2 regions of the Halomonas sp. HNIBRBA4712 genome follow, and region 1 is predicted to be linked to the other one. Evidence: predicted binding sites of a transcription regulator. Region 1 holds the regulator's gene; the other holds the start of a gene.
What was found. The regulator sigma-54, encoded in region 1, starts transcription at its own class of promoters, with help from an activator protein. The targets are predictions, from matches to a motif close to TGGCACNNNNNTTGCTNT.

Region 2: the regulator sigma-54 is predicted to act here: its motif matches at 2,380-2,397, upstream of speB (agmatinase).

What each region holds. Positions count from the first base shown of each region.
Region 1 is NZ_JBIFXR010000002.1:467,080-471,677, forward strand. It holds gene lptA (lipopolysaccharide transport periplasmic protein LptA) at 1-419, shown strand, start outside; gene lptB (LPS export ABC transporter ATP-binding protein) at 430-1,179, shown strand; gene ACGK9R_RS06610 (RNA polymerase factor sigma-54) at 1,285-2,700, shown strand; gene hpf (ribosome hibernation-promoting factor, HPF/YfiA family) at 2,781-3,089, shown strand; gene ACGK9R_RS06620 (PTS sugar transporter subunit IIA) at 3,094-3,564, shown strand; gene rapZ (RNase adapter RapZ) at 3,609-4,496, shown strand; gene ACGK9R_RS06630 (HPr family phosphocarrier protein) at 4,555-4,598, shown strand, end outside.
Region 2 is NZ_JBIFXR010000001.1:373,240-377,837, forward strand. It holds gene recQ (DNA helicase RecQ) at 1-680, opposite strand, end outside; gene ACGK9R_RS01785 (sigma-54 interaction domain-containing protein) at 817-2,241, opposite strand; gene speB (agmatinase) at 2,475-3,425, shown strand; gene ACGK9R_RS01795 (YjiH family protein) at 3,580-4,598, shown strand, end outside.

The DNA of each region.
Region 1 (4,598 bases):
CGCCCGTCGAAGTGGAAGCCGACCGGCTCGATCTCGACCAGCGTGCAGGCACCGCGGTCTATTCCGGCAACGTCAACATTCGCCAGGGCGAGATGCAGATTCGCGGCGACCGCGTCGAAATCACCCGTAACGACGCTGGCGAGCTGTCGCAAGCTACCGCCACCGGCGAGCGCGCCTACCTGCGCAACCAGCTCGAAGGCGAGCCGGCGCCGATGGAGGGCTGGGCGCGGCGCATCATCTATCACGTCAGCGAGCGCCGGGTCGAGTTGATCGACCAGGCCGAGCTCACCCAGCGAAGCGACCGCTTTCGCGGCGGGCGGCTCGAGTACTTCATCGACCGCGAAGTGGTGCAGGCGCGCTCCGACGTTAGCGGCAGCGACAACCAGCGTATCCGCATGACGCTGCAGCCCGCACAATAGGAGAGCCACCGTGTCGAGCACTACATCCGAGGCGGTAAAGACGCTTCACGCCCGCCATCTGGCCAAGAGCTACAAACGCCGCCGGGTGGTGAAAGACATCAACCTTGAAATCGAACAGGGCAGCGTCGTCGGACTTCTGGGCCCCAACGGCGCGGGCAAGACCACGTCGTTTTACATGATCGTAGGGCTGGTCAAGGCCGACGCCGGCTCGGTCGGCATCGACGCGCTGGATTTATCGAAGGCGCCGATGCACGAGCGCGCCAACGCCGGGATTGGCTACCTGCCCCAGGAAGCATCGATCTTTCGCAAGCTTTCGGTGGCCGACAACATTCTGGCGATTCTGGAAACGCGCAAGGATCTCGACCGGCACGCCCGCCAGGAGCGCCTGGAGCAGCTACTGGAAGATTTTCATATCACCCATATTCGCGACAACCTCGGCATGAGCCTCTCCGGCGGCGAGCGTAGGCGGGTGGAGATCGCCCGGTCGCTCGCCACCGACCCGGCCTTCATTCTGCTCGACGAACCCTTCGCCGGGGTCGATCCGATCTCGGTGGGCGAAATCAAATCGATCATCCTCGCGCTCAAGGCGCGCCACATCGGCGTGCTGATCACCGACCACAACGTGCGTGAAACCCTGGACATCTGTGATATCGCCTACATCGTTGGCGACGGCCACATCATCGCCAGCGGCAACGCCGATGCCATTCTCAACAACCAAAAAGTGCGCGAGGTCTATCTGGGCGCGGACTTTCGCCTCTAACCCGGTGTCAAACATAAAGTTCCGTTTACTGGCATATTTATTGCACTTGCGTCTTAACGCCACTCGCTCTAGTGTGGAGCTTTACCCGTAACGAGTGGTTCTTCGATGGTCATGAAAGCTTCCTTGCAGCTGCGGGTAGGCACGCAGCTGACCATGACACCGCAACTGCAGCAGGCCATTGCCCTGCTGCAACTCTCGACGCTGGATCTGCGTCAGGAGATTCAGCAGGCGCTCGACGCCAACCCACTGCTGGAGCAGGAGGACGAGTTCGGCGAGGAACGCACGGTCGAAACCGCGGAAACCGAGTGGGAAGAGCACATCCCCACGGAGCTTTCGACGGACAGTGAGTGGTCCGACACTTACCAGGACATGGCCGGTGCCGGCGCCTCTTCCGAGGGCCCGGATTTCGAGCGCCAGGCGGCGGGCCAGAGCCTGCAGGGCCATCTCCTATGGCAGCTGGCGATGACCGACGTCACCCCGCGCGACTATGCCATCGCCGAGAGCCTGATCGACGCGCTGGATGCCAACGGCTACCTGACCCAGCCGCTCAACGACATTCGTGAAGGGCTCAAGGCGCAGGGCCTTGACGGCTTGAGCCAGCGGGAAGTGGAAAACACCCTGCTGCGCATGCAGCAGTTCGAACCCACCGGCGTCTTCGCCCGCGACTTGCGCGAGTGCCTGATGCTACAGCTCGCAACGCTCCCCGACGACACCCCGCTGCTTATGCAGGCCAAACGCCTGGTGCGCCAGTTTCTCGAGGCGCTGGGCAAGAACGACCTGCGCCTTCTAAAGCGCCGCCTGAGCCTCGATGACGAGCAGCTCGACGAGGTCATCGGGCTGATTCGAAGCCTCGACCCGCGTCCGGGCAGTGCCTTTGGCGCCACGCACCAGAGCTATATCACGCCGGACCTGGTGGTGCGCCACGACCAGGAGGGCTGGCACCTGGAGCTCAACCCGGAGGCCCTGCCCAGGCTTCGCGTGCAGCCGGATTACGCCAGCCTCATCAAGCGCGCCGACAAGAGCCAGGACAATCAGTTTCTAAAAGAGCACCTGCAGGAGGCGCGCTGGCTGATCAAGAGCCTGTCGAGCCGTAACGACACGCTGTTGCGCGTCGGCCGTGAGATCATCACCCGCCAGATCGGCTTTCTCGAGCAGGGTGAAGAGGCGATGAAACCCTTGATACTGGCCGATATCGCCGAGGCGGTGGAGATGCACGAGTCGACGATCTCGCGGGTCACGACGCAGAAATACATCCACACCCCCCGCGGCGTGTTCGAGCTCAAGTACTTCTTCTCAAGCCAGGTGAGCGGCCAGGACGGCGGTGACAGCCACTCGAGCACCGCGATCCGCGCTCGGCTCAAGAAGATGATTCAGGATGAAACGCCGGGCAAACCCCTGTCGGACAGCCACCTGGTGTCGCTGCTCGAAAAAAGCGGCATTAACGTTGCCAGGCGCACCGTGGCCAAATACCGCGAAGCGATGGGCATTCCCTCTTCCAGCGAGCGCCGGCGCCTGCGCTAGGCGAAACTTGTCGCCGGGGCTTTGCAATGGCGGAAAAAGGGTTACAATCGAAGTACAGTCCTGGCTAAAGGAGCACGCCAATGCAAGTGAACATTACGGGCCATCACCTGGAACTGACCGACGCCTTGCGTGACTACGTCAACGAAAAGCTCGAGCGTATCGAGCGCCACTACGACAACATCACCACCGTTCAGGTGACGCTGTCGATCGAAAAAGAGCGTCAGCAGGCCGCTTGCACGCTCCACGCCGCCGGGGCCGATCTTCACGCTGAAGCTCAGGACAACGACATGTATGCCGCCATCGACGCGCTTGCCGACAAGCTCGACCGCCAACTGGTAAAACACAAGGAAAAAGCACAGGCCCGCGCCCAGGGCGCCGGCGTGCGTTGAACCAATGACCCTGGAAAGCATACTCCCCCCGGAACGCGTGCTGTTCGACGTCCCCGGGGGCAGCAAAAAACGCGTGCTGGAGTTCTTCAGCACTTTCATCGCCCAGAATACGCCCAGCCTCGACAGCCAGGAAGTCTTCAGCCGGCTGATTGGCCGCGAGCGTCTTGGCAGCACCGGCATCGGCAACGGCGTGGCCATCCCCCACGCCCGAAGCCCACACTGCAGTGCGCCGATCGCGGGCTTTCTAAAGCTCGCCGAGCCGGTCGACTTCGACGCCATCGACGGCGACCCGGTGGATCTCGTGTTCGTACTGCTGGTGCCGGAAGAGGCGGACGACACTCATCTTGCGCTTTTGGGTCAGGTCGCCACTATCATGAATGACGCCGGAACCCGCGCCCAGTTTCGCAAATGCGAAAGCCAGCGCGAGCTTCTCGAGCTTGTCACCGCGCGAATTCGCGAACACGCCGCAAGCTAAGCCGGCTCGACGCTCTCCTGCCCCATTGACCGAAGAGGCATTCGATGCAACTGGTGATCATCAGCGGCCGCTCCGGGTCGGGGAAATCCATTGCGCTTCAGGCGCTCGAGGATCTCGGCTACTACGCCATCGACAATTTGCCGGCGATGCTTCTGGGCTCGCTGGTCGAGGAACTTGGCCAGCAGGGCGAGCGTACCCACCTGGCGGTCAGCATCGACGCTCGCAACCTGCCCACGGCACTCGAGCGCTTTCCCGCACTGCTTCAGGATTTGAAGGCTGGCACCACGCGGGTGCAGGTGATCTATCTGACCACCGATGCGCGGACGCTGCTCGAGCGCTACTCGGCCACGCGGCGGCGCCACCCGCTGACCCGCGACAGCAACATGACGCTCGAGGAAGCGATCGCCAAGGAAGAAGAAACGCTGTTCGGCATTCGCGAACTGGCGGATCTGAGGATCGACACCTCGCGGCTCACGGTGCACGATCTGCGCCGACGTATCACCGACCAGCTCGGCCACGAGCGCCAGAGCCAGCTGACGCTGACGCTGGAGTCCTTCGGCTATAAGCGCGGCGTGCCGCTCGATGCCGATATCGTGTTCGATATTCGCTGCCTGCCCAACCCCTACTGGGACCCGACGCTACGCCCCTACACAGGGCGCGACGAAGAGATCATCGCTTTTCTGAAGGGCTATCCGGTGGTCGATGAAATGGGCCAGGACATCACCGACTGGCTCGAGAAGTGGCTGCCCGCCTACCAGCAGAGCCAGCGAAGCTACATGACCGTTGCCATCGGCTGCACCGGCGGCCAGCACCGCTCGGTCTATATGGTCGAGCAGCTCGCCCGCCAGCTGCAAAAGCGCCGGGCTCACGTTCAGGTTCGCCATCGCGAACTGGGGCTACACTATTCGCTAAGCGAGGCGACGCCGTTCTGACCAACGCGGGCCGTCGGTCTTGCTTACAACAAGGAATCGCTTGAAAGAAGGAAACAGGGTGGCGCAGAGATCCTTGACACTGACCAACCAGCGCGGCCTGCA
Region 2 (4,598 bases), on a different contig from region 1:
AAGCGCAGTAGCGCCTCCCGCGTGTTGCCCTGATTTTCGGCGATGTGGTAGCGAATGTTGGGCCGGTCGAAGCCATTGTTGTAGAGCGCGGCGTTTTGAAGCTGCAGGTGCTCGATGATGTCGCCCCGGGTCGGTACGTCGGCAGTGGCGGTGAGCGCGATTCGGGGGACGCTTGGAAAACGCTCGTGCAGGTGCGAAAGCTGGCGGTACTCCGGGCGAAAGTCGTGGCCCCACTGGGAGACGCAGTGGGCTTCATCGATGGCAAAGAGCGCAATCGGCGCCTGATCCAGCAGCGCCTGCATGCGCGGCGTGGCCAGCCGCTCCGGGGCAACGTACAAGAGATCCAGCTCACCGGCGCGCAGCTGGTTTTCCACCGCCATGGCGTCGTTGAAATCGAGACTCGAGTTCAGATACGCCGCACGCACGCCGTTTTGCACCAGCGCCGCCACCTGATCCTGCATAAGCGCGATCAAGGGCGACACCACGATCGCCGTGCCCGCGCGCAAAAGCGCCGGAATCTGGTAGCAAAGCGACTTGCCGCCACCGGTGGGCATTAGAACCAGCGCGTCGCCGCCAGAGCTTACGTGCTCAATGATCGCCTGCTGCGGGCCGCGAAACTGATCGAAGCCGAAGACTTCCTGCAGCACTTTCAACGCCGCCGGGTAGGGTTCGCCGTGCATCCTCGCTCTCTCCTCGCTCGTTTACGCATTCGAGGATTGTCGCACGAAAGCGCTCGCCAGGATGCCCGCGCGCAGAAACGACTGCACGAACGCCCCCAACGCGACAGTAAAAGACATGGAATCAGCGACGGCAGCGTTAACGTCCGTTGCCGGGCACAAGATCGTAGCGCTTGAGCTTGCGCACCACGCTCGATTGGCTGATGCCCAGCCGTTTAGCGATAGCGTAGGTGCTGGGGTGTTGCCGACACAACTCGCGCAAAAGCCGCTGTTCGACGCGGGCCAGGTAAGCCGGCAGCGTTTCTTCGCGCTCGATTGATTCGTACGCTTCAAGCATTGGCTCTGGGCGGGAGGCGGTGGGCGTCGCCTCGACGCTTTCGATCTGATCCGAGGCGCTGGAGAGCCAGGCGCGCTCCAGCCAGTTCTCGAGCTCGCGCACGTTGCCGGGCCAGTCGCTGCCCATCAGCGTCGACCAGACGGTGTTGTCGAGAAACTTCTGCCGCCCGTAGCGGGCGTTGAGCCGCGCAAGGCATGCCTCGGCAAGCCCTGGGATGTCCTCGCGGCGCTCGCGAAGCGGTGGCAGTGTGACCGGGATCACGTTGAGGCGGTAGTAGAGATCCAGCCGGAAAAGGCCCTCCTGCACGCGCGCGGCCAGGTCCTGGTTGGTGGCGACCACCAGGCGGAAATCGACACGGCGCGGGCGGGTGTCGCCTAGCCGCGTCAGCTTGGCGTCCTGAATCACCTTCAAGAGTTTGGTCTGCATCAGAAGCGGAAGCTCACCGATCTCGTCGAGAAACAGCGTGCCGCCTTCGGCCTGCTCCAAAAGCCCCGCCTTGCCCTGACGGGCGGCGCCGCTGAACGCCCCTGGCTGGTAGCCAAACATCTCGGACTCGAACAGGTTCTCCGGAATGGCGGCGCAGTTGACCTCGATAAAGGGGCCTTCGGCGCGCTCGCTCCATTGATGGAGCTGGCGGGCAAACGCGGTCTTGCCGACGCCGGACTCACCGAGCATCAGCACGTTGGCCCCGGAAGGCGCCACGCGCTTGAGCAGGCTCGCTACCTCGCGCATCGCGTGGCTGCGTACCTGCAGATGCTCGAGCGCGACGTCCAGCGCCGGGTCGTCGGCGGCGCTGTGGCCGCGCTTGAGGTGTTCGTTGAAGCGCTTTTGCAGTAGCGCATACTCGTCCTGCAGAAGCTGCAGATCGGTCATGTCCCGCGAGCGGCTGATGATGCGCACGAGCTTGTTCCCCAGGAAGACCGGATGGGCCTCGGCGATCACGCGGCGCCCGGTGCCGGTGGTCTGCATCAGCTGCGTCGAGCGGCGCGTTCGCATTACTTCCAGGCTAATGGAGGGCTTGAGCACGCCGCTTCGCTCGAGCGCCTTCACGTTGCTGCCCATCAGCTCGTCGCGGGAAAGCCCGTACACCGCCTCTACGCCTGGGCTGATATCGAGCACCTCGCCATCGCCACCCACGATGAAGAAGTGGTCGCTGGCGGTCTCGACGATGGTCTTGAGCACGTTGCGATCGATCTCGTCCACACCGTTCTTTCCTGGTTCTTTCATACCGCCCCCTTCATTCTGCCCCTCGATGCTTGAACCGCTCATGACTTATCGATTCATTTTCGGTTCGATAATACGCGTTAATGATTCAGTTTTGCATCGATTTGCGCGATAGGTGGCTGAATCCGGCGCTTTGCGGCCTGGCACGTTAAATGCAGTTACATGGGAATAAAAAGTAACCCTGGGCCGCTCGCTGGCCCGAAAAACGACAACGCACAAGCGAAAAGGAGAGGGCGATGAGCGATTTCAACCAGCCGCTGGGCGGCAACGAGATGCCGCGCTTTGGCGGCCCGGCGACCATGATGCGCCTGCCTACCCAGCCAAGCGCCGAGGGGCTCGACGCTGCCTTCATCGGCATTCCGATGGATATCGGCACCTCCAACCGCCCGGGCACGCGACTGGGCCCGCGCCAGATTCGCGACGAGTCGCGGATGTTGCGCCCCTACAACATGGCCACCCGCGCCGCGCCTTTTGAGCACCTGCAGGTGGCGGACATCGGTGACGTGCCGATCAATACCTTCAACCTGCCGAAGAACCTCGACATCATCACCCGCTTTTATGATGACGTACTCGCCCACGGCTGCACGCCGCTGACCCTGGGCGGCGACCATACCCTGACCTGGCCGATTCTGCGCGCCATGGCGAAAAAGCACGGGCCGGTGGGGCTGATTCACATCGACGCCCACGCCGATGTCAACGAGCACATGTTCGGTGAAGAGGTCGCCCACGGCTGCCCCTTCCGTCGTGCGCAGGAAGAAGGACTTCTGGCCAAGGGGAAAGTCGTGCAGATCGGCCTGCGTGGCACCGGCTACGCCGCCGAGGACTTCGACTGGTGCCGTGAGCAGGGCTTTCGCGTCGTTCAGGCAGAAGAGTGCTGGTACAAATCGCTCACACCCTTGATGGAAGAGGTGCGCGCGCAGATGGGCGATACGCCGGTGTACATCAGTTTCGATATCGACGGTCTCGATCCGTCGGTGGCACCGGGCACCGGCACCGTGGAAATGGGCGGGCTTACCGCAAGCCAGGGCCTTGAGATCGTGCGCGGCGCGGCGGGGCTCAATATCGTGGGCGGCGATCTGGTGGAGGTCTCACCGCCGTTCGACACCAGCGGCAATACTGCGCTGATGGGCGCCACGCTTTTATATGAAATGCTCTGCGTGCTGCCTGGCGTAAAGAGACAGGCGTGAAGAGAGAGGAGTGAAGGGAAAGGAGTGTCCGCGGCGGGGCTGCCGGTCCGGCGCCCTGCCAGACATTACCCGGATATTATAACAAGGGAGGTCAAACCTCCCGCTACGACGCCGCCAGCCCACCTTCAACAATCATTTTCAACAGGTGAACATCATGTCCGACCCTCAAGCGATACGCGATGAGCGCGCGCCCGACGAGGCCATCCCGCGCCGCCATCTGCTCAAGTTCCTGATACCCTCGATCATCGGGGTGCTGCTGTTTCTGGTGCCGTTTCAAACCGGCGATTCGGTCAATATTGGCATGGGGATGATGGCCGATGGCCTGCAGGCCCTGCTCGGCGAGGCGCTGCCGCTGATCGCCATGGTGGTGCTGTGCGTGTCGGTCATCGTCACGCTCTACGTAAAGGCCACCAACCCGGCCTGGGCTCGGGGCGGGCACTTCGGTGACATGTTCCAGGTGGGGCTGATCTGGGTGGCGCTGCGCGTGCTCGGCGCCATCTTCGTGGTGATGACCTACTTCCAAGTGGGGCCCGAGTTCGTGACCGCCTCCTTCACCGGCGGCGTCATGCTCAACGACCTGGCGCCGGTGCTTTTGACGTTTTTCTTCTTCGCCGCGATTTTGCTGCCGTTTCTGGTTGAGTTCGGCTTCATGGAGTTCATCGGAAGCCTGGTGCGCAAGCCGTTTCGCCTTATCTTCAACCTGCCGGGGCGCAGCGCCATTGATGCCACCGCGTCCTGGATGGGCTCCGGCACCGTGGGCGTGCTGATCACCTCGCAGCAGTACGAGCAGGGCTTCTACAGCGGCCGCGAGGCCTCGGTAATCGCCACCAACTTCTCCGTGGCCTCCATTGCGTTCAGCCTTTTGGTGGTCAACTTCGTCGACTTGAATCATATGTTCGTGCCGTTCTACTTCACCGTGGTGGTGTCCGGGCTGATCGCCGCGATCATCGTCTCGCGCATTCCGCCGCTGTCGCTGAAGGCCGATGACTACCATGAGCCGGTGGGCTGTCAGATTCGTGAAGAGAACACCGGTCGCGCCGGGCTTTTCCGTTACAGCCTGGCGCAGGCCACGCGCCGCGCCGCCGGTGCGCCCGGCCCCGCGCAGCTTGCCAAACTGGCGCTGATCAACGTCATCGACATCTTCCTGACGCTTTTGCCGCTGGTGTTTGCGAT